DNA from 2 places in the Lysinibacillus sp. BNK-21 genome. Region 2 is predicted to be linked to the other one. Evidence: predicted binding sites of a transcription regulator. Region 2 holds the regulator's gene; the other holds the start of a gene.
The links. The regulator LexA, encoded in region 2, represses DNA repair genes until DNA is damaged. The targets are predictions, from matches to a motif close to CGAACATATGTTCG.

Region 1: parE (DNA topoisomerase IV subunit B) is a predicted target of LexA. The motif match lies at 2,512-2,525, and genes of this name have one in related genera.

Annotation. Positions count from the first base shown of each region.
Region 1 is NZ_JBLQTS010000001.1:2,020,099-2,035,789, reverse strand. Features, by position in the region: gene parC (DNA topoisomerase IV subunit A) at 1-518, opposite strand, end outside; gene parE (DNA topoisomerase IV subunit B) at 515-2,491, opposite strand; gene plsY (glycerol-3-phosphate 1-O-acyltransferase PlsY) at 3,053-3,655, shown strand; gene ACMGGO_RS10355 (HesB/YadR/YfhF family protein) at 3,675-3,965, shown strand; gene ACMGGO_RS10350 (spore germination protein) at 4,154-5,698, shown strand; gene ACMGGO_RS10345 (Ger(x)C family spore germination protein) at 5,724-6,923, shown strand; gene ACMGGO_RS10340 (hypothetical protein) at 6,929-7,162, shown strand; gene ACMGGO_RS10335 (GerAB/ArcD/ProY family transporter) at 7,194-8,342, shown strand; gene metA (homoserine O-acetyltransferase MetA) at 8,382-9,317, opposite strand; SAM riboswitch class I at 9,441-9,552, opposite strand; gene ACMGGO_RS10325 (nucleotide excision repair endonuclease) at 9,756-10,127, shown strand; gene ACMGGO_RS10320 (hypothetical protein) at 10,180-10,566, opposite strand; gene ACMGGO_RS10315 (TrmB family transcriptional regulator) at 10,589-11,371, opposite strand; gene ACMGGO_RS10310 (TSUP family transporter) at 11,497-12,267, shown strand; gene panF (sodium/pantothenate symporter) at 12,308-13,753, opposite strand; gene ACMGGO_RS10300 (YhdT family protein) at 13,753-14,016, opposite strand; gene ACMGGO_RS10295 (short-chain dehydrogenase) at 14,270-14,824, opposite strand; gene ACMGGO_RS10290 (class I adenylate-forming enzyme family protein) at 14,886-15,691, opposite strand, start outside.
Region 2 is NZ_JBLQTS010000001.1:3,237,978-3,253,668, reverse strand. Features, by position in the region: gene pilM (type IV pilus biogenesis protein PilM) at 1-695, shown strand, start outside; gene ACMGGO_RS16735 (PilN domain-containing protein) at 695-1,288, shown strand; gene ACMGGO_RS16730 (hypothetical protein) at 1,285-1,977, shown strand; gene ACMGGO_RS16725 (prepilin peptidase) at 2,042-2,794, shown strand; gene ACMGGO_RS16720 (gamma-glutamyl-gamma-aminobutyrate hydrolase family protein) at 2,828-3,550, shown strand; gene lexA (transcriptional repressor LexA) at 3,658-4,275, opposite strand; gene yneA (cell division suppressor protein YneA) at 4,442-4,756, shown strand; gene ACMGGO_RS16705 (YneB family resolvase-like protein) at 4,753-5,418, shown strand; gene def (peptide deformylase) at 5,447-6,022, opposite strand; gene ACMGGO_RS16695 (helix-turn-helix transcriptional regulator) at 6,015-6,206, opposite strand; gene ACMGGO_RS16690 (DJ-1/PfpI family protein) at 6,305-6,838, opposite strand; gene ACMGGO_RS16685 (GNAT family N-acetyltransferase) at 6,840-7,373, opposite strand; gene ACMGGO_RS16680 (DUF896 domain-containing protein) at 7,561-7,794, shown strand; gene tkt (transketolase) at 7,921-9,915, shown strand; gene ACMGGO_RS16670 (HAD family hydrolase) at 10,025-10,672, shown strand; gene ACMGGO_RS16665 (response regulator) at 10,718-11,350, opposite strand; gene ACMGGO_RS16660 (sensor histidine kinase) at 11,325-12,365, opposite strand; gene liaF (cell wall-active antibiotics response protein LiaF) at 12,362-13,045, opposite strand; gene ACMGGO_RS16650 (PspA/IM30 family protein) at 13,158-13,796, opposite strand; gene ACMGGO_RS16645 (hypothetical protein) at 13,812-14,168, opposite strand; gene sirA (sporulation inhibitor of replication protein SirA) at 14,507-14,932, shown strand; gene ACMGGO_RS16635 (YneF family protein) at 15,032-15,250, shown strand; gene ACMGGO_RS16630 (S-ribosylhomocysteine lyase) at 15,361-15,691, shown strand, end outside.

The DNA.
Region 1 (15,691 bases), 1.2 Mb from region 2:
ATTCCTGTAGAGCCATTGACTAAAAGGTTAGGAAAACGTGCTGGTAATACAGTTGGCTCCATATCCTGATCATCAAAGTTTGGCACAAATTCGACCGTTTTCTTGCCAATATCTCGTAGCATTTCAGCGGCAATAGCTGATAGTCTCGCCTCTGTATAACGCATTGCAGCTGGAGGATCGCCATCTACCGAGCCATTGTTCCCGTGCATCTCAATAAGCATATGACGTGCCTTCCAGTCCTGACTCATCCGTACCATCGCTTCATACACAGAGCTATCGCCGTGCGGATGATAGTTACCAATTACATTACCCACTGTTTTTGCGGATTTACGGAACGGCTTATCATGTGTGTTGCCTTCCGTAAACATCGCATATAAAATACGGCGCTGTACTGGTTTAAGACCGTCACGTGCATCAGGCAACGCGCGGTCTTGAATAATATATTTACTATAGCGACCAAAACGGTCACCCATTACTTCTTCTAACGGTAAATCTTGAAACTTTTCTGTACTACTCATGCTTGGTCCTCCTCTTGTTGGATGAATTCATTCTCTAAAATGTTAGAATCATCCTCCATACCGAAGTCTACATTGGCTTCGATCCATTTACGACGTGGTTCCACCTTATCACCCATTAACGTCGTGACACGTCTCTCCGCTCGTGCACCATCCTCGATTGTGACACGAATCAATGTCCGTGTTTCAGGGTTCATCGTTGTGTCCCACAGTTGGTCTGCATTCATCTCACCAAGACCTTTATAACGCTGTAATATGTAACCCTTTCCAACCTTCTTGATGGCCTTTTGTAAATCACTTTCTGTCCAAGCATATTCAATGACTTCTTTTTTCCCTGTACCTCTAGAGACTTTATAAAGCGGCGGTAGTGCGATATAGACCTTCCCAGACTCAATGAGCGGACGCATATAACGATAGAAGAATGTTAATAGCAAGACTTGAATATGTGCCCCATCCGTATCCGCATCGGTCATGATGACTACTTTATTGTAGGCAGAATCCTCCACCGCAAAATCCGTACCAACACCTGCCCCAATCGCATGGATAATCGTTGAAATTTCTTCGTTTTTCATAATATCCTGTAGCTTGGCTTTCTCTGTATTGATTACCTTCCCGCGCAATGGCAGAATCGCTTGGAATGTACGGTCACGACCTTGTTTAGCAGAGCCACCCGCAGAATCACCCTCGACTAAATACAGCTCATTTTTTGCCGCATTACGTGACTGAGCTGGTGTTAATTTTCCAGATAAAATCGTACTACCCTTTTTGTTTTTCTTGCCATTTCGTGCATCCTCACGCGCTTTACGAGCTGCTTCACGCACTTGCTGCGCTCGAATCGCTTTACGAACAAGAGAAGCTGATAACTCTGCATTTTCCTCTAGCACATACAAAATTTGCTCAGACACTACACTATCTACTGCAGAACGAGCCTCACTTGTCCCAAGCTTGCCCTTTGTTTGTCCTTCAAATTGCAGTAAATGCTCTGGGATACGAACAGACACGATCGCTGCTAAGCCCTCACGAATATCTGTCCCCTCAAGGTTTTTATCCTTGTCCTTTAACAGGCCAATTTTTCTTGCATATTCATTAAAGACACGTGTCAATGCTGCCTTTGCACCCGTTTCATGTGTACCACCATCACGTGTACGGACATTATTAACGAATGATAAAATCGTTTCTGAATAACCATCGTTATACTGGAAAGCGAACTCTACTTCGATTTCATCCTGTACGCCTTCTACATATTTTACTGGATGAAGGACATCTTTTTCCTCATTCAAATACGCAACGAAAGCCTCGATGCCATTCTCATAAAAGAACACATCGCTCTTGCCTTCCTCGCGCTCATCAATTAATTCAATTTTTAAGCCCTTTAATAAAAAGGCTGATTCACGTAATCGTTCTGCTAACGTATCATAATTGAATTTTGTGACAGAGAAGATCGTTTCATCTGGTAGGAAATGAACAAGCGTTCCTGTCTGCTTGGTCTGCCCAATATTTTCAAGTGTTGTGACAGGCTGTCCACCATGCTCAAAGCGTTGACGATACTTTTTACCATCGCGATGGATTGTCACCTCTAAAAATGTTGAGAGCGCATTCACAACGGAAGAACCAACACCATGTAAACCTCCACTTGTTTTATAGCCACCTTGACCAAATTTACCACCAGCGTGTAGCACTGTAAAAATAATTTCTGGTGTCGGTTTGCCCATTTTATGCATACCGGTTGGCATCCCACGTCCAAAGTCGCGCACACTCATACTTTGATCTTTATGAATTGTGACAATAATATGAGATCCAAAGCCAGCCAGTGCTTCATCCACCGCATTATCTACGATTTCATACACAAGGTGATGAAGTCCACGGCCATCCGTAGAACCGATATACATGCCAGGTCGTTTGCGTACCGCTTCTAATCCTTCTAATACTTGTATAGCGTCATCATTATAGACGCTAGGTGACTGTTTATTCGTCAAAAAAATTCCCCTCCAAAAAACAAACGCATGTTCTATTTATGTTCTCATCCTAATAATAATAGCATTTCCTGTCAATAGCTAGCGACAGGTCCAATAAAATTTTAAAATTTGCTCACAGTTTTGATCTTTTTTATTAATAGTAAACATCTTCAACAGTTGCTTAAAATTGGTATTTGAGCAAGACAGACTGCTTCTAGCTTCCATCATCATTTGACGCATTGAAGCCTACTTAGTTGCAAAATAAAGTTGTGATGCTTGCAAATAAAAGCACACTAACTCGTGCCTTGCGATTAAACAGGATAAAGTTAGACTTCTATTCTACCAAAGGAATGAGCGATTGACAAAATTGCCATTTTGCCTATATTTTTATAAAGGTTTTAGTGCTTCCTACAAATTTATGTCTAAAAGCCTAGTCCTCACTAATAGATTCTCTTTTGTATTGATTCAAGACTTCGGATGAAATCTCCTTCATAACATTGTAGATTAGCAAGAAAAAGTGTAAAATACTTGTTACAAACTATTAGTACCAAGTGATGGACTATGAATGAAAGGAGTCCAACTATGATCAATGGACTTATTATTTTATGTGCTTATCTAATCGGCTCTATACCTTCTGGATTATGGATAGGCAAAATTTTTTATAATACCGATATTCGTGAACACGGGAGCGGTAATCTTGGTGCGACCAATACTTTTAGAACATTAGGGAAAAAGGCTGGTATTATTGTTACGGTGATGGATGTCTTAAAAGGAACTGCCGCTGTCTTACTCGTGACACTTCCTGTTTTCTCTGATACTACACTCCACTCTTTATTACTGGGTCTTGTCGCTGTTATCGGTCATATGTTCCCGATCTTTGCCAACTTCCGTGGTGGGAAAGCTGTGGCAACGTCAGCTGGTGTATTATTAGGCTATTCTTGGCCACTCTTTGTCCTACTATTTATTACCTTTATTGTGACATTAAAAATCACAAAAATCGTCAGCTTAACATCAATGATAGCCGCTTTAGTAGCGCTTATCTATGCAATCGTTTATTATTTTATTACAGGTGACTTTGCATTAGGCATCTTGGTAGCCTTTTTATTTACCTTTATTATTTATCGTCACCGTGCCAATATTGCTCGTATTAAAAACGGCACCGAACCAAAGGTAAAATGGCTGTAGGAAGAGAGGAGCATTTGAAATGAATATTGCATTGACAGATGAAGCCCTACAATGGTTCAAACATGAAATGGAAGTTGAACCTGGTGATACAATTCGTTTTTATGCACGTTATGGTGGCTCAAGTCCGTTTCACGAAGGCTTTTCATTAGGCATGACACGTGAGGAACCTATTGCCATAGGTGTGCAAACAGAAATTGATGGTGTTATCTATTACATTGATGAGAAAGATCTTTGGTTCTTTAACGATCACAATTTACATGTTGATGTTGATACAAGTAATGATGAATTACAATACGACTATCGTACATAAAGCAGTTTGTCCTTTCCATACATGAAAGGACAGACTGTTTTTTTATTTATTACAAAACAAGACACACAAAAGTTGCAAGGAATGTGATATTGCCACAAATAGCTAGATTTTTCATATCGCTTTCGTTTATCTCTCAAAAAAATTGTCCATTCTAAAGATAATGAACGACCATTTGAGGAGGAAAACACATGTCCATGTCTAACAATCACGAGACCTCCCCATCCCATACAACGAACGATTTATTGTATACTTCCCTATCTAAAAATATAAAAATCATTCAACAGTCACTAGGGCATAGTAATGATATTATCATACGTGAAATTGCGATTGGAGAAACTGATCCTCATAGCCTCGCCATTATTTCCATTGATGGCTTATCGGATAAAACGACTATTTCTGATTCTGTTATCGATAAACTGATGGCAAATATTGAAGAAGAACAAGATATTGAAATAACAACCATTAATCAATATGTTCGGAATTCCTATTTAACGGTAGGCGATGTGACGAATATTGAGCATTTCACAACACTCTACAATGCCATTCTCAATGGTGAAACGGTTATTTTATTAGATGGCTTTGCCGAAGGGATTGTGACAAGTACTAGAAGTGCCAAGGATCGAGCTGTCACAGAGCCATCGACGGAATCCGTAATTCGCGGACCGAGGGAATCCTTTACGGAAACCTTGCGAACGAATACAGCGCTCATTCGTCGCAAAATAAAAAGTCCGAATCTCTGGATAAAATCACGCGTTATCGGAGATGTGACACAAACAGATGTAGTAGTGATGTATATAAATGGCATCGCCAGTGACAAAATCGTCGCAGAGGTATTGGCTCGATTAGATCGTATTAATATTGATGGCATTCTAGAAAGTGGCTATATTGAGGATTTTATACAAGACTCAAAAAACTCTATGTTTCCAACCGTCTACAACTCTGAACGACCTGATGTCATCGCAGGTGAATTATTAGATGGCAAAGTGGCGATTCTAGTTGATGGCACACCTTTCGTCTTAGTCGTTCCAGCGCTATTTACATCCTTTTTACAATCAGCAGAAGATTATTATCAGCATTGGATGATTAGCTCACTTGTACGTATCTTGCGTTTCTTTGGTATCAGTCTAGCATTAGTAGCACCATCCTTGTATGTGGCGATTACTACCTTTCATCAGGAAATGCTACCGACACCCATGTTAATTAGCATTGCTTCACAAAGGGAAGGCGTACCCTTTCCTGCAGTAGTAGAAGCGCTTATTATGGAGGTTGCCTTTGAGGTCTTAAGGGAAGCTGGACTTCGTATGCCTCGAACAATCGGTCCTGCGGTATCCATCGTAGGTACTTTAGTTATTGGTCAGGCAGCAGTTGATGCAGGCGTCGTTTCCGCTGTAATGGTAATTATTGTAGCCTTAACAGCGATTTGTAGCTTTCTATTCCCTGCCTATGGTTTATCGAATACGATTCGTGTACTACGTTTCCCATTAATGATTTTAGCTGCTATGTTTGGTTTATTCGGTGTAATGTTTGGCATTATGCTAATTATTCTTCATCTATGTAGCATTCGTTCATTTGGTGTACCTTATTTAAGTCCATTCGCACCGTTGGTATTACAGGATCAGAAGGATGCGTTTCTGCTGTTCCCGCGTAGAAAGTTACTTACACGACCTCGTTTAGTCAATCAAAAAAATATTGTTAGAGGACATAACTATATCAATGTAAAAAGCAGGAAATAACAACTGGATAAATGAGGAATAGAATATGGCAAAATTAAACTGGATTTGCTTACTATGTATCCTCACTTTACTGTTAAGTGGTTGCTGGAGTAAGCGAGAATTAAATGAATTAGCCATTGTGGTAGCACTAGGCATTGACAAAATAGATGAGGAATATGAAATTACGGTTCAAATTGTTGATCCTAGTGAAATTTCAATGCGCCAAGCTTCCACTCAACGCTCTCCTGTCGTTAGCTATCATTCGAGAGGCGAGACCATCTTTGAGGCCATTCGCAAAATGACGACTATTGCAGCACGAAAACCTTATTTTGCACACCTTCAAGTGGTTGTATTAGGGGAAGATCTCGCAAAAGAAGGCATTAGTGATGCACTTGATTTAATTGTAAGGGACCATGAATTTCGTAAGGATTTCGACGTCATTATGTCTCACGAAGCAACAGCGAAGGAAGTATTAAATGTACTAACACCCATCGAAAAAGTTCCTGCTAATAAAATGTTAAATTCCCTTGATGTCTCTGAAAAGGCTTGGGGCTCCACAATAGCTGTTAATATTGATGAATTAGTCAATACATTAAGCAATAAGCATAAAGGGGCGTTAATTTCTGCTATTGAAGTTCATGGCGATAAGAAATTAGGGGTAGATCAAACAAATGTGCAACGTGTTAAAACACCTGTGCTATTACGTTATACAGGTTTAGCGGTCTTTAAAGGAGATAAATATATAGGGCTACTGACTGAAAGTGAAAGCAAAAGTGTTAGTTTTCTTAATGACAAAATTCAAAGTACGATAGAAATCATTGCCTGTCCTAATAAAGGGACCTTGTCTACTGAAATTACCCAATCCACTACAAAGGTGAAAGGGTCATTTAAAAACGGGAAACCGAAAATCGATGTTCATATTAATGTAGAGCAGAATGTTGGAGAGGTCGAATGTGATATCGATCTTACCAAAAATAAATCGATTGATTACGTTAACAAAAAAACAGCCCAGGGAATTGATGAACGCATAGAAAAAACAGTAGAGAAAATTCAACAGCAATATGAAGTAGATGTTTTTGGATTTGGGGATGCCCTACATCGGGCAGATCCTAAGCAGTGGAAAAAAATAAAGGATGATTGGACTTCCATTTTTCCAGATTTAGCAGTGGTAGTTCATGTAAAGGTAACTACCCAAGGTTCAGGTACGATGCAAAATTCATTATTAAACAAGCCAAAGGAGGAATAAATGCAATGGTACTAGCCGTAGCTATCTTGATCATCGCGATAATCATTGCGCTTATTTTTATTCCAAAGCTAAAAAAGCAACAGGATAGAAAAGCCATGATTGTATTCTCCTTTTTGCTTCTTATTGGAACGGCTTTAAATATGGGGATTGCCCTGAAAATCCATATTCCTAGCCCATTAGATTTGATTACCTTTATCTTCACACCAATTAGGGATTACATTGTGTCATTCACAAAATAGAAAGATGGACTGAGAAACGGAGGGTAGCTTGATGGAAAAAGAGATAATTAGTTCAAGACAGTTTACAATCGTTACCTTCCTCTATTCTATCGGTACAGCGATTTTAATTATCCCTTCGAGTATTACTGGTGCCGCTAAGCAAGATGCTTGGATAGCGGCAAGCATTGGTGTTCTCCTTAGTTTACTGGTACTAAAATTATTTTTAACACTGGCCAATCAAACACCATCTCTAAACTTTATCGAGGCCAATGAAAAAATTCTTGGGCGTTTTTTTGGGAAAATCACAGCAATTTGTTTCCTGATTATGACCTTTCTTTCGGCTGGAGAATTACTCTATTTTATCGGTATTTTCATGAAAACGGAAGTAATGCCAGAGACACCGACATTAGCATTTGCCCTACTGTTCAGTATCATTATTATGTATGCCGCTTATTTAGGAATTGAGACCTTTGCCCGTTCGGCAGAAATCCTCTTCCCATTGTTTATCTTTATTTTTATTTTTTTCGTCATTAGTATTACCCCTCAAATTACATTTGAGAATATTCAGCCTCTACTAGAAGCGACCAAAGCATCTATGTTTTATAGTATTGCACGCTTTATGAGTATCTTTTCCTTTCCATTAATTGTATTATTGATGCTCTATCCTACTGGCGTCAATGTACAGCCGTCTGCACAGAAAGGGCTATATATTGGGGCAATTTTTGGCGGAATCGTCTTAGTTACGTTGATTGTCCTATCGATTCTTGTATTAGGTCCTGAAAACACTGCATCAAGGACATTTCCTAGCTATGCCTTAGCACAAAGAATATCTATAGGGAATTTTTTGCAGCGTATAGAAATCATTATGGCATTTATGTGGATTTCGTCTATTTATATTCGTACATTTATGTATTTCTATACGACCGTTGTTGGCCTTGCACAAATTTTGAAGATCAAGGATCATCGTCCACTCATTATACCGATGGGGATAATTGTTATTGGACTTTCTCAAATTGTTCATCCAGATATTGTGCATTCTACTAATTATAATAATGAAATTTGGCCAATCTTTTCCTTTATTTTCACCATTTTATTACCCATACTTTTGCTGATTGTGGTAGTTATTCGCAATCGTAAATCCAAGGCTCAAAATAACGAAACACCTCAGCAGGAAACAGAAAATGACAATCAAAAAGTCTAATTTCTTCTAAGCTAGAAAAGAAATTAGACTTTTTATTAATTAAATATGATATTCGATTTCATCTACAAAATCCCATTCATATGGTGTTTCTTGGTAAACATAGTAGTTCAACCAGTTAGAGAATAATAGATGCGTATGGGCACGCCATGTATTCATCGGCACTTGTGTCGGATCGTCATTCGGGAAGTAGTTTACAGGAACGGCGATATCTATGCCCTTCGCCACATCGCGACTGTATTCATCGGCTAGCGTTGTCGCATCATACTCTAGATGCCCCGTAATCATAATATTTTTATTATCTTTTGATTGTACAATAAATACCCCAGCATCCTCTGAATAGGATAATAATCGTAGATCTGGATGATTGCGAACCTCGTCAATCGAAACAGATGTATAGCGTGAATGAGGTGCAGTAAATAAATCACTAAAGCCACGTACCAAATCTACAGTTAAATCTGTAATCACATGGGAATAGACGCCTGAGCATTTAGCAGAAAGCTCAACCTTCCCAATGCCATAATGATGATACAATGCAGCCTGTGCCCCCCAACATATATGTAGCACGGATGTCACATTCTTTTTAGACCAATCCATAATTTCTGAAATTTCCTGCCAATAGTTGACCTCTTCAAAAGCCATTTTTTCTACTGGCGCACCAGTTATAATCATACCATCATAGCGTCGGTGTCGAATCTGATTGAACGTTGTGTAGAAAAGCTGCAAATGGGATTTACTCACATTTTTAGACTCGTGTGTGGCTGTATTCAAAAAGGTAATATTGACTTGTAATGGTGTATTCCCCAATAAACGTAATAATTGGAGCTCTGTTTTTTCTTTTTCAGGCATTAAATTTAATATTAATATATTTAATGGACGGATTTGCTGTGTTTTCGCACGATCTTCTTCCATGACGAAGATTTTTTCCTCACGTAAATGTTCTCCAGCTGGTAAATTTTTCGGAATATTAATTGGCATCTTGCTTTCCCCTCTCTATAATCACTCTCTTTTAGCAAATCTTGCTTGCGTAGGATGCAACGAAATTAAAAAATCCTCCTCATTCCATACGAGATAGAATGAGAAGGATTTTTTTCACGTCCACTCTTATCTCTCAAAGGAAAAAATCCTTTGCTGGAATTAGCACCTTTCTAACGATTGTTAGAGGTTGCTGAAGCGTCATCGGGCCAAATCCCTCAGCTTCTCTTGATAAGATTATTTAATTATCTTGAATTGTAACATGAACTTGTTAGAATATCAATAATTCATAGAATATTTTGTGATTCACGCGCATGTTTCTTGGTCATTTGATGTACACTAAGCTTGCTATCTGTGGGGTTTCTACATTTAAAATTTATGGTAAACATGCCGTAATTATGTTACCATATACTTTTAGTAAGAGAGAGGAACGTGAATAGTTTGATTAAAATTGAATTTCCAAAACCAGATCTAGTAATCCGTCAACGTGAACAAGATTTAAAACCAGGTGATGTGCCGATCACACCTTACTTTGGTTTTATTGACTTCCATAAAATCACACGTGATAAAGGCGGCATTTTCTTATTCTATAATGACAAGAATGAGCTATTGTTTGTTGGGAAAGCACGTAAAATTCGTCAACGTATTAAAAAACATTTCGAGGATAATGTATCTCCGATGAAAAACCATCGTGATGAAGTGTTCAAAATTGAAGTCTATGAAGTAGAAGATCCAATGGAACGTGAAATTTACGAAACATATGCGATTAATACTTTCCGCTCTAAATATAACGTAGACAAAGTCTTTTATTAGGCATCACGTAAAGAAACCGAAATCTCATCTAAAGGGATTTCGGTTTCTTTTATCACATAATGGTCATACGATCAATTGGCGTACTCTGACCGTTTATTCGCAAATCAATGGTATCCAGCTCAGGATTCTTGACGGTGATTTTAAAAACATAGGGTTGTGCCTCTTTCCTTTGCTCGCTGCCTTCTTCTAACTGGATAATAAGCCTATTTCCCTCAGCTGTAATACTTGCCAATACATTCCCTTTTGAATAATAAACAAGGTAATATGGAGCATCCTTTTCATGCAATAGTTGTATTCTGTCATTAGAAACGATATTTTTTTGAACATTATCTGGGACAACCGTTAGCTCATGAATCGTTGGTGGATCGGTAGGTGGTGTAGCATTACAGGCTCCTAGCATTAGTAGGCTTATTAAACCTAGCAACACGAATTTTTTCAAGTAACTCCCCTTCCTTATACGACTATTCTAAGAAAAAAGCTTTACGCTCCTTAGCAATCCAGTCTTCTAACTCCTGATCATCACGTTTTACTAACCGATTGATGAGCACATCATGCCATATATAATCCTCTAACAAATAAATATGAACTGGATCATTGGTGATAAAGGCCGTCTCTTGGGTAGATGGAGAATGACCATAAATCATTTCCTGACCATCTATCGATAAGATAAACCAATGCGGTGTAGACGCTTTTTTTGTATAATGTGTGGCTCTATGCTGGTCAATTGAGGCGAGATGCTCTCCTACATACAACGTAATGCCATGAACAGGAACATGCAGCGCCACCTCTTGCAAATCTTCACGTAAGGCATCATACATATCTTCCCACATCGACAGCATCACTTTTTTCTTCGCCTTCTTTAGAAGTGACTGACAATAGTTGATAATGGATTCCTTGCCCTTCAGCATGACCACTTTAGGCTCAGCTTCCTGTACTTTTTCCTCTAATTTCTCTAATTTCCCGCTTATAGACGTAAAATTCGACTCCCAGCGCTGTTGCATTTGCTGTAAGAACACAGACACAGGCATTGCCGAATAGGTCGTTTGTTCTGCGGTCTCTTCTTTTAACACGATGCCCTTTTCTACAAGGATATTTAAAATATCATACACTCTTGCACGTGGTATGCCAGAATTTTTACTTACCTGATAAGCACTGACATGACTTTGCTGAACAAGTGCCGTATAGGCCTTCGCTTCATATTCTGTAAAACCCATTTCTTTCAGCTGGGTGATTAATTCCTCCATGTAATCCCTCCATTATCTTTATTATAGGCTACCAATGTGAAGATTTGCCAATGAAAAAATGGGGTTTACAGCGCAAATAAAATTAGTTACTATTTCAGTAGTAACTAATTATAAAGAGGTGTCATATGTTGTTTGAAATCGATGTACATATTCTCATACTATTAATTTCTTTTGGATTTCTGGCGGCTTTTGTTGACTCAGTAGTGGGAGGGGGCGGTTTAATTTCACTACCAGCCTTACTATTTGTTGGGCTCAATCCAGCTGCTGCGGTTGCCACGAACAAACTAGCAGGAGCTATGGGCTCGCTCACTTCCTCTATTTCTTTCTATCGTTCTGGCCAGCTGGACATTCACTCTGTCCTCAAATATTTTCCACTAGCATTTATCGGATCATTATGTGGTGCTTGGACTGTGCATCTGATTAATCCAGCATTACTAAAGCCATTAATGCTTGTTATGCTGGCGGCTGTTGGGGTATATACGATCTTTAAAAAGGATTGGGGTGCCGTCTCTACCGTAAAAAATCTATCTAAAAAACATTTGTTTTTATTTATGCTGCTATTATTTGCTATTGGTTTTTATGATGGATTTCTTGGTCCTGGGACAGGGTCGTTTTTAATCTTTAGCTTCTTATTGGTAGGCTTCGATTTTTTAAAGGCGGCTGGTAATGCGAAGTTTTTAAATTTGGCGAGTAATGTGGCTGGTGTTTGTATGTTTGCTTACTTAGGTCAAATTCATTATGTTTATGGTCTAGTCATGGGCATTGCGCAAATTGGTGGGGCTATGCTTGGCTCACGGATGGCAATCAAGAAAGGAAGTGGCTTTGTCCGCACACTATTTATTGTCGTTACAATGACATTACTTGCGAAAAATGCCTATGATTTTATGATGCATTAAAATAAACGCCACAGAATTTGAAATCTGTGGCGTTTTGGCGTTAAATCATAAGCTTTTCGTTTTTAAATTTATGACTAGTGGACAAACTGACAATCACAAAAATAAAGAAGGATGCGACAATGGGTATCGTGACTGTATGCATACCAAAGACAGAAGGATAAAACCGATCAATCATAATATACAACAACATGCCTGAAATCATTGACGCAATCGCTCCGTATTTATTCGCTTTTTTCCAATACAATCCTAAAACGACTGTCCAAATAAAGACAGCCTCTAGTCCACCGAAGGCAAATAAGTTCAACCACACTAATAAATCAGGTGGATTGAGTGCAAAGATGACAACGGCTAGGCCAATGACTGTTGTTACAATAAAGCTTGCACGCTTTATCTCTGCATCACTAGCTTTCGGCTTCATATAATTTAAATAGATGTCTTTGACAACTGTAGAGCTGACAAGCATTAGTAAAGCATTAACCGTAGACATTGTCGCAGCCATTGGTGCAGCTAAAACGATTCCTGCTAAAAATGGCGGTAATACCTTCAATGTCAGGAGCGGCATGACTTTATCACCAATCTCAATGCCCGGTAAGACAGGTCGGGCTAACACCCCAATTAAATGCATGCCAAACATGATTGTCCCTATGGCAATCGTGCCAATAAGAATCGCTTGATGCATACTTTTGGAATCCTTATAGCTCATCGCACGAACCGCAATTTGCGGAAGTCCTACAACCCCTACACCAATGAGAATCCAAAATGTTGAGACATACAGAGGCGTTAAATCTCCTTGTGCGCCAAATGGTGACACAAAGTCAGGATTTTCAGCGACCAGTGAGGCCATTATATTGTCGATGCCTCCACCTGCCACAATGGTGCCGATTAATAAAATAATTGTACCAATCACCATAATTGAACCTTGGACCGTATCTGTAAGTGCAACCGCACGGAAGCCTCCAATAATCACATATACTAACACGGAAATCGCAAAAATAAACAGTGCAGCTGTGTAGCTTAAGCCAGTTAATGACTCAATTAAGCGTGCACCCCCAACCCATTGAGCCATCATAGCCGAAAATAAGAAAACAATGATGCTAATGGCTGATAAAATAACAATGACATGGCTTTTGTAGCGTTCACGTAAAAAGTCGATTAACGTAATGGCCTGGTAACGACGAGCAATAATGGCGAATTTTTTCCCTAAAATCATGAGTACAAAATAACCTGCTGGTAGCTGAGCCATTGCCAGTAATACCCACCCAAGTCCTTTTGTATAGGCTACACCCGGTCCTCCGATAAAACTACTCGCACTGCCATATGTAGCAATCATCGTCATTGCAAGGATAAAACCACCCATTTCACGACCACCTAGGAAATACTCCTGCAGGAATGAATTAGAGGAGCGGACATGCTTATTGGCCCAAATACCGATTCCAAAAATAATAATTAAAAATAATAGCAATGGAAATACAACTTGCCAATGCATTAGCGATCCACCTCCTCATCATCGAATGGTACCTCTTTGAAAAAGAGTTTCATCACAATCCAGATAAGAAGGATCATAAAGCCTGTCCCAGCGATACAGCTATAGAAAAACCAGGCAGGAAAACCAAATACATACGTATAATTTCTTGGATCTCCTGAACCTAATCCATAGGCAAAGCCAAACCAAATCGCAAAGTTGACAAGGACGAGTCCAATTCCGATAAGCGCCTCTCGATGCGCTATTTTAAAGCGTTGATCTTTCACATGTAATCCCCCTAACCTACTCTATTTTACTGATATGTCGGTCTGATGGGAAGAGATGTGAGTAAATAAGGATAAGTTATATGGAAATGATTTTGTTATACTAAGTAAAAGGTAAGGAGAAGAAAGTTGCTTGATCCTGACGTTTTTCACACAAACCTAACTATCCCTCACAATTATGTAGACATCTACAACAAACTGATAATGGAGATAAGTAAAAACCTTCGTCCATCTAGTTAGACGAAGGTTAGTTAGTTTATAATGGTCGCTTTTCCCAAGGTTGTAGCGTCCCGACAATATGGATAGGTTGATCCTGTTGAATAGCAGCAACGACACCTTGCGATATTTCCTCATGCGTAAGCCATCTCGCATGACCTTCTTCCATCATAAAACCTAGCTGGATTTGCCTGTATTGCGAACGAGCAGGGAGCTTCAATTTCTCTTGGACTTCACTTAAATTCGCCTTACTCCCCAACACATGAAACAGTTTCCATTCCCCGTTATTCTCTATTGAAATTACATTGGAGATGTTCTCTAATGTAGTGTCCGCATAGGAATGAATCCAAGCAACGACCAATTCAATGGGCCCGTTATGCTCGAGCGTTTCTTCTAGCTTCTCTTTTAATAAGGCTATATTACAATAATCAACTAAAATCGGCGTTAGAAGGGCAGGTTTGGTTGTTCTATTTCGCAAATCTTCCATTCGATGGGCACTACGTCCAATTACTGAGACATGGTAGCCATCATTCACTAACCAAAGGGATGTGTCAGCCAACATCCCTGTTCCACCAATAACTAATGCGTGGGCCATTTATGTGTCCCTCTCTTATTTCGGATTTAGAAAGACGAGCGTTTCTTCCTTCTCATCATACTTAACAGATCGATGAGTCGACAAGCCTATACAATGCCTTTTTATCGATTTTACCAACGCTTGTTTTTGGTAGTTCGTCTAAGAAAATCATTTGTTTTGGAATCTTATAACGTCCTAATTGTTGATGACATAGCTCATTAAGATCATCTATTAGAGAGGCTACTTGGTGGGGACAAACAATAAAAGCTGTCACGATCTCACCCCAATAGTCATCACCTACACCAATCACGGCCACCTCCCGCACATCTGGATGCCGTAGTAGACATTGTTCTACTTCCTGAGGATAGATATTTTCACCACCTGAAATTATCATTTCTTTTCTACGCCCAACAATATAAAAATCGCCTTCCGCATCCATCATAGCTAAATCCCCTGTTTTCAACCAGCCATCTTGCAGGATATTGGCAGTTTCTTGCTTGTTATTCCAGTAAAAGCGAAACATATGCTTCCCTCTTACCAATAGCTCTCCTACTTCTCCAGGTGCACAACTTTTTCCTGTATGACTGATGATTTTAGCTTCATTGAATTGCATGCTTTTCCCGACAGCCCCCTTTTTTGCATAGGCACGCTCTCGGTCAATATAAAAATTATTGGGTCCTGCTTCTGTTAAACCATATCCCTCTTTAAAAAATAATCCCTTATTATAAAAAGCATCGTAAATAGGATGAGGGCACGGGGCACCGCCAGATAAAAATACCTTCATGGAAGGAAATTGATTTTCCTGAAAATACTTCGTAGCAATCATTGCTTGATACATAGTTGGCACAAAAAGAGAAATTGTCGTTTGATATTGGTTCGTTGCTTGTA
Region 2 (15,691 bases):
AGCCTCAGGAATTAAGAGGATATGCTGAAATGGAATTGGGACATTCTATTCATTTACCATTTCAAGACCCTTTAATTGATGTGTATGATGCAGATGCCGAGGACGGCAAGGCTATCTTATTTGCTGCACCTTCTGAAGAGATTACGAAACTGGTTGGGATGCTGTTAGATGTTTCATTAGAACCCGAAGCTGCCGATATTCGTGCGCTTTGTAATATACGTTTATTAGAGCACATGTCCTTATTAATGCCTAATAAAACATATTTAATTGCAGAATGGTCGATTAATGAACTCTCCATCAGTATTTTTTCCAATGGCCAAGTGGAGTTTTTGCGCTATCAAACTATTGAAGTAGATATGACGCAATGGCAGGGGAAGAAAGAGAATGAGTCTAGCTATCAATTTATCTATAATGGCGAATCAGAGAATTATCAAATGGTCGTAATGGATCAGGTTTTGGAGATTGATCGGATGATGAATTTCTTTAAGTTTTCTTTACATAAAGGTGAAAAAACAGTGGATGAAATTATCATGCTTGGCGATAACCCACTATTGAAATCAATTGGGAACTTACTAGCTTCTAATTTAGAACCACCACTAAGGGTTGTCGATGGGAAAAAAATTGAGAAATCGTTTCCGCGCTTTAAGCGAGAATTTTCAACGTTGCTTGGCTTAGCTTTGAAGGAGGTTCGTTAATGGTTCCAGATATAAACCTCTTACCACAACTTGAAAAAAGAACAACCTCTCCCAAGCTTTTTTATAGCTTGGTGATTGTCATTGTGGGACTTATTGTAGCTTATTTACTTTTTTTATTTTTTACATCCAATAGTGAATTGTCACGATTGACTGCAGAGGAACAGGCATTAACAACACAGCTTGATCAATTGCAGCAAGAGCTAGACGCACGACAAAATGTCGATCAGGGTTCGTTGGAAAAGTCAGTAACTTTTATTCAAAGCGTTTCTTATCCTGTAACACCGTTAATTGATGAAACAAAAACTTTATTACCAACTCATTCCTATTTACGTAGCTATGTTTTCGGAGAGAACTCGGTGAATATTGAAGTGGATTTTGAAACGATGACAGATATATCGAAATATGTGGAGCGACTTTTAATGAGTAGCTATTTTACAGATGCTCAAATTAACACTGTCTCAAACTTTGAAATAGAGCTAGGTGAACAAAGGGTGTTAACACCCCAACAAAAATTTAAAGAAGTACCGCGATATTCAGTGTCCATTACAGCGACAATCGATTTTATGTATTTAGCTGGAGGACGACGCTCATGAATAAATTAACGAGTAGTAAAAATTCGTCTATGATCTTGTTACTGGCGCTGATAGCTGCTATTTTATTTGCGCTGTATTATTATTTGCTTTCACCAAAATTGGATGAAGTGAATGAAAAAGAGAGTAATGTATTGCAGGTGCAGCAAGAATTAGCTAGTGTCAAAGAACAACTAGCACAATTAGACAAAGAGCAGGGACAGCCTACTATCAATATATTAGCCTTAAGACAAAAGCTACCTGTAACAAGAGCCGTTGAAAAGATTATTCTTGATTTAGCTGAGATTGAAGAGGTGACAGGAACTCGTGTACTGTCTTTAACTGTTCAAGGTGAGGACGGCACTGTGACACCTTCAGATGAATCGAATGATCTTAATATGTTGGAGCAGGCTGAAGCAGAGGTCAATGGTGATCAGGAGAACAAGGAGACTACTACACCGATTGCATCTCTTTCGAAGGACTCTTTACCAACTAATTTAAAGCTTGTTACTTTTATATTAGAGGTGGGTGCGCTTGATTTTAATTCTCTTGAAAGCTTTTTACAGGAGGTTGAACAATTAGAGCGTATCATGAAAACCGATAAGATTGAATTTAAATTGCCTGGAGAGCAGGCACAGCTTGAGAAAGATGCAGATCTTACGTTAAAGGCAACAGTGCAAGTGACGACGTTCTATTACGAAGAACAACAATAACTTTATTGATAGGCGCACCATACTTCATTTGTATGGGCGCCTATTGGTTTAGGAGGACATAAAATTGGAAATGGCTTATACGATCTTTATTTTTTTATTTGGACTTGTCTTTGGCTCTTTTTATAATGTAGTTGGCTTACGTGTACCACAGAAGGAGTCGATTGTACATCCTCCTTCACATTGTCCAAAATGTCAGAGACGACTGACGGCGCTTGATTTAGTACCAGTTTTGTCTTATGTATTTTTAGGAGGAAAATGTCGGGGTTGTGGCAATAAAATTTCTTGGGTTTACCCAGTCATAGAATTAATGACAGGTGTATTATTTGCCTTTGCTTATGGGCAGTTAGGCTGGGGCATAGAATTGATAGTAGCACTCTTTTTTATCTCTTTATTAATTATTATCGTTGTATCAGATTTAGCATATATGCTAATTCCAGATAAGGTGTTAGTATTCTTTTTACCTTTGCTAGCTATTGGACGAGTGCTGTCACCATTAACACCGTGGTGGGACTCTCTTGTGGGTGCTGTGGTTGGTTTTGGCATATTATATATCATTGCTGTGCTATCAAACGGTGGCATGGGTGGAGGCGATATTAAATTATTCTTTTTAATTGGTCTCGTTCTGGGTACGATTGATACACTGTTAACGCTATTTTTAGCTGCAGTTATTGGTATGATTGTCGGGATTACCATGTTATCGAAAAACAAACAGGGGAGAAAAACACCCATTCCGTTTGGGCCATCTATTGCATTGGCCGCAGTTATTGTTTATTTCTATGGCGATGTATTAATTAATTGGTATCTAGGCTTTTGGTAATTGTGCAATTTTCAAGAATTTGGAGGGAAGCAAGTGAAACCGATTATTGGTATTACAGCCTTTGTTGAGGATGATTTATCCTCTCGATTAAATGCTGCTTACAGTAAAAGCATCATTGAAGCAGGTGGAATTCCACTGATTATTCCAATTGGAGTAGAAGAAGAGGCAGCCCAGATTTTAGCCCTTACAGACGGTTTATTATTATCTGGTGGTCATGATGTGCACCCATTTCTATTCGGGGCTGAGCCTTCATTAAAGCTTGGAAAAATTCATCCAGCGCGAGATACGATTGAGTTAGCATTGATTGAAGCCGCATTCCAACGTAAGATGCCTATTTTCGGGATCTGTCGAGGAATTCAAATACTAAATGTTGCATTAGGTGGTACCTTATATCAGGATATTGATAGTGATCACTTTAGTACCAAGTTACTCCAACATATGCAGCAATCAGGTCGAGCTGTAGCTACCCATTCTGTACAGGTTATTGCTGACAATCTATTAGCGACTATCGTTGAACAAGAGAAAATAGCAGTGAATTCATTTCATCATCAAGCGGTGAATGTTTTAGCAGAAAAATTAAAAGTAGCGGCAAAATCTAACGACGGTATTATCGAAGCGGTAGTTCATGAGGAGATGCCATTTTGCTTAGCTGTTCAGTGGCATCCTGAGGAACTAGCCATAGCAGGAGATGAGAGTGCTCAAAAGCTATTTTCAGCCTTTATTGAAGCGAGCATAAAATTTAAGAAGGAAGCTTAGAAGAGGCATTGTACAAAGAATCCAATCGTATGTGGATTCTTTTTTTGCGTAAAAAAGAGGATACATGCTCTTAGAAGGAACATAATCCTCAAAATCTGCTTTAATCGTTAATGTACACGTCTATAAAGACCTACAACTTGTCCTAAAATAGAAACTTGATCGACAATAATTGGTTCCATAGAAGAATTTTCAGGCTGTAAACGGAAATGGTTTTTCTCTTTAAAGAAACGTTTTACAGTTGCTTCATCCTCAGCTGTCATAGCTACAACAATATCCCCATTATTAGCTGTTGCCTTTTGTTTTACAATGACTAAATCTCCATCTAAAATCCCAGCTTCAATCATTGATTCCCCCATGATTTCTAGCATGAACAATTGATCTTCACTTGTGCCATACGTATCGGGTAATGGGAAGTATTCTTCAATATTTTCAATTGCTGTAATTGGAGAACCAGCTGTAACCTTCCCGACAAGTGGGACATGGATCACCTGTTGTTTTTGAATGGATTCTTCAGGCTCTAAAATTTCAATTGCACGTGGCTTTGTTGGATCTCGACGAATAAAGCCTTTTTGTTCTAATCGAGCTAAATGTCCATGAACAGTTGAACTGGAAGCAAGTCCAACTGCTTCACCAATTTCACGTACTGATGGCGGATATCCTTTAGCTCGTACCTCTTCCTTAATGAAAGCTAAAATGTCCTCTTGTCTTTTCGAAACTTTTTTCATGAGTGCTCACCTCTTTTTTCTAAAATCATTCTTCTTATTTGATAGTATAACAGAATGCGAACATGTATGCAAACATAGGTTCGAAAAGTGTTTGACAAAAACGTTTGTTCGCTTTATTATAGGAACATACATTCCGAACAAACATTCTTAAAAAGGGGTAATGATTATGACATGGTTGAAGAAAAACACACATATCTCAATTTTAATAGGAGCTTGTTTATTATTTGCAGCATACCTTTACATTACTGATCCAGGAAAAGTTAGTTACGCAGAAATTCAAATCGAACATGGGGATAGCTTGTGGTCGTTAGCCGAGCAATATCGTGGTAAGATGAGTACTGATGATTGGATAAAGCTTGTAAAAACTGAAAATGAACTAGCAGATATTAAAATTGTAGCGGGAAAATCTCTAGTTATTCCTGTAGTGAGTGATCAAGCCAGTCCCATCAATACTATCGAAATTGCGAGAAATGAACAATGATAAATAATCAACTATCGGCTGTTGTCTATTGTCGCGTAAGTACTGAAAAAGAAACACAAAGCTCCTCATTAGAGCGCCAGCAGGAAGAGTTGCTGCGCTATGCTAAAGAGCAAGGCTATGCGGTGAAGGGCGTGTTTAAAGATCAACATAGTGGCTATGATGTAGAACGTGAAGGCTTGCTAGAGATGCTTGATTTTATAAAAGATAAGAACATTAATGCTCTTTTTGTCCAAGATGAAACTCGTTTAGGACGAGGCAATGCAAGGATGGCTGTATTACATTTATTACAAAAGTCAGCAACTGATGTTTTTTCTATGCGTGATGCAGGCCCAGTCCAATTAAATGAAATGGATACGATGCTGCTTGAAATTTTAGCGATTGTAGAGGAATATCAGCGTAGAATCCATAATGCTAAAATTCGACGAGGTATGCGACGTGCTGTAGAAAACGGTTATCGTCCAGAAAATAATTTATCGAATCGAGGTAATCCGCAGGGGCAGGAGCGAAAAGATCTACCTGTAGAGGAAATTGTGAAGCTACGCAAACGTGGATTTACCTTTGAAGAAATTTCTATAACGCTTAGAGGGTTAGGCTTTGAGGTAAGTAAGGCGACAGTACATCGTCGTTTCCAAGAGCACCAAGAAAGATTAGCAGGAAAATAATATTCCTGCTAATTTTTTTTGTAAAAAACTACTGAAGGGAAGAAAAACTTTCGATGATAACATGATTTGGCAGTTGGAAAGGGTACTCTTTATTTATTCGGTCATAAAACATGATGCCATTTAAATGATCGATTTCATGCTGTACAACGATGGCCCCGTAGCCCTGTAACTGTACAATGATTTCATGTCCATCGATGTCGTAAGCTTTGACTTTAATTCTCTCATATCTCGGTACAAAACCAGGGACAGGTCGATTTACAGATAGACAGCCTTCTCCTTCCGGTAGATAAATCATATTAAGGGAATGACTCATTATTTTAGGGTTAATCAGCATCATTTCTTGGTCATCAAAGAGTACAACAAACATTCGTTTATCTACGCCAATTTGATTAGCAGAGAGTCCACTTCCAGGGCGAAGCTTATATTTTTTTGCTAGCGTTTGATTTTGGCTATTTTTCAGATATTGCAGCATGGCTAGGAGGGTATTTCGGTCCTCATTTGTCACTGGTATCGACACTTCTTGAGTTTGTTTTCTTAAAATTGCCGAGTGTTCTTTCACAAAATCCTTCATTGTAATCATATAATCCGGGTGAAATTTAGTCATAGATAAACACCTCATCAATACGGCTATTGAGAACCTTAGCAATCTTAAAAGCTAATTCTAGGGTCGGATCATATTTATCATTTTCAATACTATTAATGGTCTGTCTCACAACTCCACACTCTTTTGCAAGAGCAGCTTGTGTTATGCCTAATTTTTTTCTTAAAATTTTGATGATGTTCTTCAGAAAGATCCCTCCATTTTGTCCAAAGTATTAGACATATATCGTAAGATAAGAATTAAAAAATGTCCAACTAATTGGACATTTGGGTTTTAAATCATCACTTAATACCAATTTTCATCAAAATTTAGCTTTAACGCATGCCCGAAACAAATACCGAAAGGAATAAAACCTCTTCCTCTTGCTGTAATGATATTTCCATCTTGTACCACTAGTTCATCTGAATAGTTATGAAGTTCAAAGCACCCTAACTGCTCCATGCCATCTAAAGGTAGTCCTACTGTATATTTTTTGTTCTTTAAGACCCCTGCTTTTGCTAATAGGTAAGGGGAGCTAGAAATACTTGCAATCATTCCTCCTTTTGCAGATAGAAGACGAATGAAGTCTAGTAAGCTCTCTTCAAGTTGTAATGTAGAAATATCCATACAGCCTGGTAATAGTAGACTATCAATATCGTCAAGCTCTACCTCATTCACGGATAAATCAGCTATACAATTTAAACCAGATTCTCCTCTGATAGGTTTGGTATTCGATCCAAGTGTGATGATGGGTTTACCGCCTTGCATTAATATGGACAAAGCAACACTCAATTCATATTCACTAAATTGTGGGTATAATAACACCGCAGTTTTCTTCATTTCATACACCTCTTACCTTTTGATTGTTCCATTCTTCCTCTAAAATAGCGTAATAGTATTCATCCCACCAAGTCTCTCCATGAGGAATGCATTTTTTGAAAAATCCTTCTTGGCGCATTCCGATTTTTTCCATGACTCGGTAAGAAGCGATATTTTCTGGCTGGCATGTGGCAATAATTCGATGAAGTTTCATTTTATTAAAGCCGTGATCTAATAGGGCCTGAGCAGCTTCAGAAGCATAGCCATGATTATGATAGGCAGGGTTCATAACCCATCCAATTTCATACGTATGGTCGCCAAAGTATTTGTGGAAAACAAGATGACCAATGACTCGCTGTTGTTCACGTAAAACAATGGCGAAATGTTTTGCTTGCTCGTTGCTATTCTCTGTTACGAAATTTTGAACCTGATCTTCATTCAACACACCCTCTGGCATATAGTGCATGACCGTTTTGTCGGACATATAGCTATAAACTGCCTGCCAATCTTGGGCTTCAAATGTTCGAATAAGTAGTCTAGGTGTTGTGATGTTCATGATAGCCCCTCCTATTATCTATCAAATTTTTCCTTTTATTATTAGTTATACACCTCTAACTTCTGGAAGTCATGTAAATAATGGCTAAGAAGTGTTTTTAAGGGTTGGTATAACTGCATTTTAAGGGAAACCATGCTATACTTTGCATACTGAGGTCATTAAGCTAGGTACTGAAAGGTGTGTAACCATGTTATCAAAGGAAAAAATTAACCGAATTAATGAATTATCTGCTAAAGCAAAAAGCGGACAATTAACAGAGGAAGAAGCAAAGGAGCGAACAGCGCTTCGCAAGGAGTATTTAGATACGTTTAGAGCAACTATGCGAGATACAATTGAAAACGTTAAAGTGGTAGATGCAGAAGGAAATGATGTAACTCCTGAGAAGGTAAAACAAGCACAAAAAAATAAATTTCTAAATTAATGTGACACAATTCAATAAAGTATGTATGAAAACGCAAATAGTATAACAAAAGCATTGTTTTCTAAAGCAATGTTGACTAAACTGTAAAAGAACAATATATAGGACGAGAAAGGATGTCACAATATAATGACTCAACACGCGGATCTTTTAGCTATTAATGCTATCCGAACTTTGTCAATCGATGCTATTGAAAAAGCAAATTCTGGTCACCCAGGTTTACCAATGGGAGCAGCGCCAATGGCTTATACGCTTTGGACAAAACAATTACGCCATAATCCAGCAAATCCAAAATGGTTTAACCGTGATCGTTTTGTACTATCAGCAGGTCATGGCTCAATGCTTTTATACAGCTTACTTCACCTTGGAGGCTATGGTTTACCAATGGAAGAAATTCAAAACTTCCGCCAATGGGATTCATTAACACCAGGACATCCTGAATACGGTCATACAGTAGGGGTAGAGGCAACAACTGGTCCTCTTGGACAAGGAATCGCTATGACTGTTGGTATGGCAATGGCTGAGCGCCATTTAGCCGCTACTTACAATAAACCAGGTCATGACATTGTTGACCACTACACATTTGCGTTATGTGGCGATGGGGACTTAATGGAAGGTGTAGCAGCAGAGGCGATTTCATTAGCTGGTCACTTAAAACTTGAAAAATTAATCGTACTTTACGATTCTAATGATATTTCTTTAGATGGTGACTTAGAAAAGTCATTTTCAGAAAACGTTCAAAAACGCTTTGAATCTTATGGTTGGAATTATTTAAAAGTGGCAGATGGTACAGATGTAGATGCTATTAATGCAGCCATTGAAGAAGCCAAAAAATCTACTGGCAAGCCAACATTAATTGAAGTGAAAACAGTGATTGGTTTTGGTTCTCCAAATAAATCTGGTAAAGCAGATTCTCACGGTGCACCACTTGGTACAGATGAAGTTGTCTTAACGAAGGCTGCCTATGAGTGGGCACATGAACCATTCCAAATTCCTGCAGAAGTTTACGATACATTTAATGCGGCTGCTGAAGTGCAAGGCGCACAACCAGAGGAAGCTTGGAATGCAAAATTTGCTGCATACAAAGAAGAATTCCCAGCGTTAGCAGCTCAATTCGAGAAAGCGATGAATGGTGAATTACCAGAAGACTTTGCTTCTGAGTTACCTGTATATGAAGCTGGTAAATCTGTAGCAACTCGTTCTTCTTCAGGCGATGCAATTAATGCTATTGCGAAGAAAACACCTTCATTCTTTGGTGGTTCAGCTGACCTTGCTGGCTCCAATAAAACAACGATGAAGGGTGCAGGAGATTTCTCAGCAGACGACTATGCTGGACGTAACATCTGGTTCGGTGTTCGTGAATTTGCAATGGGTGCTGCTATGAACGGAATGGCTCTTCACGGTGGTTTAAATGTATTCGGTGGTACATTCTTCGTATTCTCTGATTACGTTCGTCCTGCAATTCGTCTATCTGCATTAATGGGTCTTCCTGTAACATACGTATTCACACATGATTCGATTGCAGTAGGGGAAGATGGTCCAACACATGAACCAATCGAACACCTTGCATCATTACGTGCAATGCCAAACCTATCTGTTATTCGCCCTGCGGATGCAAATGAATCAGCAGTTGCGTGGGAGCTTGCAGTAGCAGCAGAAAAAACACCAACTGTTCTTGTATTATCTCGTCAAAACTTACCTGTTCTTGACGCTTCTATTGAAACAGTACGTGAGGGCGTAGCAAAGGGTGCTTACACAGTGTCTCCAGCTACAAAAGAAGTGGCAGATGCTATTTTAATTGCAACAGGCTCTGAGGTTTCGCTTGCTGTCGAAGCACAAAAAGCATTAAAAGCAGATGGTATAGATGTAGCAGTTGTTTCTATGCCATCTATGGATCGCTTCGAAAAACAAGACGCAGCTTACAAAGAATCTGTTCTACCAAAAGCTGTTACAAAACGTCTTGCAATTGAAATGGGGGCATCATTCGGCTGGCATAAATATACTGGCTTTGAAGGCGATGTTCTAGCAATTGATAAGTTCGGTGCATCTGCTCCGGGTGAATTAGTAATGGAAAAATACGGCTTCACTGTTGAAAACGTAGTAGCAAAAGTGAAAGCACTATAATTTACAACAAATACCACAATACTCAGCGATTTAAACATCAACTGAGTGTTGTGGTACTTTTTTTAGCGGCAAACACAGTATGTGAAAACTCCATAAAAAGGGTGAGCGAATGAAGAACTATAAAGTTGTGTTATTTGACCTAGATGGAACATTATCTGATCCCAAAATAGGAATCACTAAATCAGTGCAACATGCTTTACAGAAGGCGGGCGTCATGGTGAATGATTTGGATGAACTGGAACCATTCATTGGACCACCATTACAAGTATCTTTTCAAGAAATTTATGGATTCAATGATACACAAATAACGCAAGCAATTAGAGATTACCGAGAACGATTTACGGAAAGGGGAATGTTTGAAAATAAATTATATGAAGATATTCCAGCTTTGTTAGCTCATTTAAAGCAACAAGGATATATACTAACTATTGCCACCTCAAAACCAACTGTCTTTGCGGAACAAATCATAAAGTATTTTCAGCTAGAGTCCTATTTCGATCTAGTCGTAGGAAGTCACTTAGATGGTTCACGTTCTGCCAAAGGTGAGATTATTGCAGAGGTACTTCAACAACTTGATTCCTATCCAAAAGAGCAATTTATTATGATTGGGGATCGAAAATATGATTTAATCGGCGCTCGTGAAAATCAAATCGATGCCATCGGTGTGACATATGGTTTTGGGTCGCTAGAAGAATTAAAAAATGAAGAGCCTATATATATTGTGGACCATGTAAATGATCTCCTAAAATACCTCTAAAAACACGAAAAACTGCATGTCAGCATGCAGTTTTTTTATGTAGGATTATTTAGCAAGTCCGTTTTGGAAGGCGTAGACGACGGCTTGAGTACGATCTTGAACTTCTAGCTTTGCTAAAATATTACTAACATGTGTTTTTACCGTTTTCAAGGCAATATATAGCTCATCAGCGATTTCCTGATTGGCTTTACCCTGGGCCATTAGCAATAATACTTCCATTTCACGTTCAGTCAATTGTTCGTATAGTGGCGTACTATTGCCGTGGCGCATGCGGTGCATCATTTTGGAAGTGACCTCTGGCTCTAATACCGTTTCGCCACCCATCGTTTTTCGAATAGCATCTGCAATTTGTTTGGCATTAGATGTTTTTAAAATATAGCTTACCGCGCCAGCCTCTAAGGCAGGATATACTTTATCATCATCTAAAAAACTAGTCACCATCATGATTTTTGCCTCAGGCCATGCTGCTAATATTTCCACTGTTGCCTCTGCTCCTGTCATAACAGGCATCACATTATCCATTAAAATAATATCAGGCCTTAGCGCTAGGGCACGTTCCACAGCTTCTTTACCGTTCTCAGCCTCACCTACAACCGTAATATCTGGCTGTGCTGAAAGATAGGCTGACACACCAATCCGTACCATTTCATGATCATCCACTATGAGCACTTGTATCATCGACATTGACCTCCTCTTTTTGTAAAGGAATTTTAACCTCTACAATTGTTCCTTCACCAGGCACTGATACAATTTTATAGGTGCAGCCAATTTCAACTGCTCGTTCAGCTATATTTTGTAAACCGTATGATGTGGATTTATCTTCCTCCACATCAAAGCCTAAACCATTATCTTGAATTCGTAAAATAGCTAAGTCGTCTCGTGCCACAAGAAGTAATTCCACCTCACTTGCTTTGGCATGACGCAGCGTATTGGAGAGTGCCTCCTGTGCAATACGAAATAAATGATCTTCCTCTGCTTTAGTTAAGGCCATTTCTTCTAATTCATATTCTATATGGAAATAAACTTTTTGCTGAAGTTCAATAATCAATTCCTCTAAGCCTTGTGCCAATGTTTTATTGTGTAAAGCTACAGGCCGTAAGTGTAGCAGTAATGCACGCATTTCTAGCTGAGCCTGCTGAACGATTTTCTCCACCTGTTTTAAGCTAGTAGCATGTTCGTCATTTTCAGTTAATGCAGATAGTAACATAGAGGCAGCAAATAGTTGCTGTGACACAGAATCATGGAGTTCTCTAGCTAGTCGTTGGCGTTCAGCAATAATACGCTCCTGAATAATTTTATCATTGGCCTCAGCCCGTTCATTGGACAAACGCTGTAAACTTTTACGTTGCGTATCAATTAATTCACTCGTTTGGACAAGTGCCTTTTTTAACGATTTCGGAAGAGCTTGTTTTTTAGGAAAAACAAAATCAGGCTCGATCAGTTGTTTCACTATTCGTGTTGCCTGCGCTTCTCGTGCCCTTGCAGTCATACTGATCCAGCTGGCAAACAGGAAGCTAAGTATAAACAGGCTAACTATGATGATGCCACCTAGAGGGATATTATCGTAATTCTGCTGCCATAAGGGCTCCCATGTTTTTTCATCAGGATTTCCCCATAGTGCAACAAGAAGACCGAAAACAGCACTCATTAAAATAAAAAGTAATGTAAATAATCTTGAGATAAAGGCTATCATTTTCGTAGCACCTCCAAATCTCCAAGCCAGGTTGCGACATGAATAATTAGTACACGTTTAGCATCCTCAGGGTTGCCGTCTGAGAAAGTAATACTTTCATTTACTATACGTTGCGGCCCTACATGTAAGCAGGAGAGCTCACCAAATAACGTCGTATACTGTAAACGGAATGGAATTTCATAAGGAATATAAATTTGAACTTTACCAATACCTTGTCGAATTGTAATAAGACTAGTGCCAGCTGGTAAAATCGTTTGCGTTGTATCGATGGTAATATCTCCAGCGAGGCGCTGAATTTGTACATCTTGCCATTTATAAGCTTCTATAGGCGCTGGCATTGTACCAATTAAGTCATTTTTAATCGCAGGAAGCTTTTCAAAAAGCTCTGCGCCAACTACTTTTGGCTCGTTTTCTCTTTGCAAGTATTGATAGAGCATATATAAGAGCATGATGACAATAAATAAACGTAAGCTCCACATCGTGAACAAAGCAATGGCAATAAAGAAAATTCCTGTCCATTTAAAAAATCGAACTTTTTTGGAAAAACTCAAATAAAGAAGTACAGCCCCAATCAATAAACAGAAGGCACCACCATTATTAAATATAGTTAGCTCCACAAAGACGAGTAAAAAGAAGCAAAGAACCCAAAATGTGAGCTTATTTGTTGTGAAATTTTGCATGAGGGTCACCCTTCCTTCTACTAATAGTATAAGAGAGGGAATGGGACCCTCTATTCTTAAACGTGAAAGAATGCGCCTTTTAATGTTGGCGCATTGCTTTCATTATACCATGTTATTTATTTTCAATTAGCAGTGGTGAGCTTTCTTCTACTGCTTTTTTTTCTAATTCTGCCAGTCTTGCCTCAAAAGTTGTAAGCTCATGGTCTTTATCGATTTGATAAGCTAATTTATCGATATATGCTTCTAAATCTTCAAAGTTTGTTTTATTATTTTTGGCGATCATTCCATCCATTTGATGATGGGCGCGAGTTACATTTTCTTTCCCCATCAGCTGTAATTGACGTACTTTCATATCTTTAATTTTATGCTTCATTGTTTCAAATTTACGCTCGAGCTCGAAGTATTCACGAGTACTTGCTTCAATGCTAGCTTGTAATGTAAGGTTACGAGCTGAATAAGCTGTTACTTCATCCGTAGCGAAATCAATTAAGTCCTGCTCTCCGCTAGATTTTGCTAATGCTAATTGAGATTCACGTTTCGCTAGTAAATCTGCGTTTTCTTTGTATTCTTGTTCTAGCTTTTCTTTTAATTGCCCTTGTCGCTCTAATAATTTGCCTGTTTGTTCTGTTTGCTTTTCTGCTTCACGAATGTATTGATTTAACATCGCAATCGGATTTTTTTGTTCCTTCTTATCAAATAATTGGTGTAAGTCTGCCTCTACTGTATATCTAAAACGTTGAAATAAGTTCATTTAAAATCGCTCCTTTTATTTTGTTAAATTTGACCATTCTTTTTCAAAGTTTGTAAACGGATCTTCTTCTTTTTTTCCTTCAATTGTAGGGATTTTTACATCTTCGCCATTCCATTTTTTATAGATAACATAGATAATGGCGATGGCAGCAAGTCCTACCATTGCTGGAATGTTAGACACTGCTGATAGGACACCGATTAAACCAACTGTAAACCAGAAAATTTTACCGAAAGATGACTTACTAGCAATGTAGAAGTGCATGCCCAGTGCTACAAATAATCCAGAGAATAATAACCCCGCCAGTGGTCCAATTAACGCTAGTGCAACACATGCTGCAATGACGCCTCCAGTTAATAAAAGAAATTTTTTCATTTGTTTTAGCTCCTTTCGTTTGTACCTTTATGTTACCTATTTACAAGATTGTCTAAAACGGACTCGAAATTGATTTTGAACTAGGTCTTGAGGCTGAGATCCATCTAAGCAGCCAAAATAGAAGGTTTTTAGCTGTGTTTAATAAGACTTTTTCTTGTTTTTGGAAAAATATTAATTATTTTTGGTTGAAAATACCATTTGCCATAAAGTCATTTATAGACCCGAAACTAGAATTTTTTCGACAAAAATAGAAGAGAGATCCCTCCTTCGTTTGACAAATAAACAAGATTGAATGAGCTATACTTATGAAAAAGAAACTGAGCGAAGGAGGATTTCTGGTGAGAACCTATTCGATATATAAGATAAAAGAAGAGCATTTAACGTTTATTTTTGGCAGAGAGCGTAAGTTGTTAGAGATGATGCAAGGTTGTGAAGATGCCAATGAGAAATCCTTAAAAGAGCTTGCATATATATGTGAATCCGTTCGTTTTGAGGAGATTGCAGCCATGTTAGAGCATCAACTTGATTCCAAATATGCACACCTAGAAAGAGCTCGTAATGCTTTGTTTTTAGAACATCCGATCAAAGGTAAAATGGCTATTTATTTAGTAGATCGTAAAATTTGTGTTTACTGTGAAGGTTCGCGAATGCTAGATTTAGATTTATTTCAAATGCTTGCTAAAATGAGTGAACGTTTTATTGCTTTTAATAAACAGGATAATGAGTGTGGGTGGTTAAAGCCGATGAAGTATACAATGCACTAGGAAAATTCACTACAATATATAGTAACACGCTATTATTTGGTGTATAATGGAGCGTGGAGAGTTTTTTCTCGGTATATTGTAGTGGAGGAGGTTGGTTGTATGCCTACATGGGGCTGGATTATTATCGTAATTATCGCATTAGCAGCGGGCGCAGCACTTGGTTTCTATTTCGCTCGTCAAGCTATGATGAAATATTTGAAAGAAAACCCACCTATTAATGAGCAAATGATTCGTATGATGATGGCGCAAATGGGTCGTACGCCGTCTGAAAAGCAAGTACGTCAAATGATGGCGCAAATGAATAAATTCCAGAAGTAATTTGGAATGTTCCGAGCAACTAGTTCAAGCTTAACTAGTTGTTTTTTTATTTTTAATAGTATTTAAATAATTCTTAAAAATCATACAACTCTATCGGGAAACTATGTATAATGGAGTTACTATACGGAAGGGAGTTGTGTATATTGCAAAAAGAAAAAACAAATGTAGAAAGTTTTGATCTAGATCATACAAAAGTGAAGGCACCTTATGTTCGTTTAGCCGGTGTGAAAACGGGCAAAAATGGCGATGAAGTATATAAATACGATATTCGTTTTAAACAGCCAAATAAGGAGCATATGGAAATGCCTGCATTACATTCTTTAGAGCATTTATCTGCTGACATTATCCGTAATTACTCTGATCATATTGTTGATTTCAGTCCAATGGGTTGTCAAACAGGCTTCTATGTGTCCTTGATCAATCATAATGATTATGAGGATT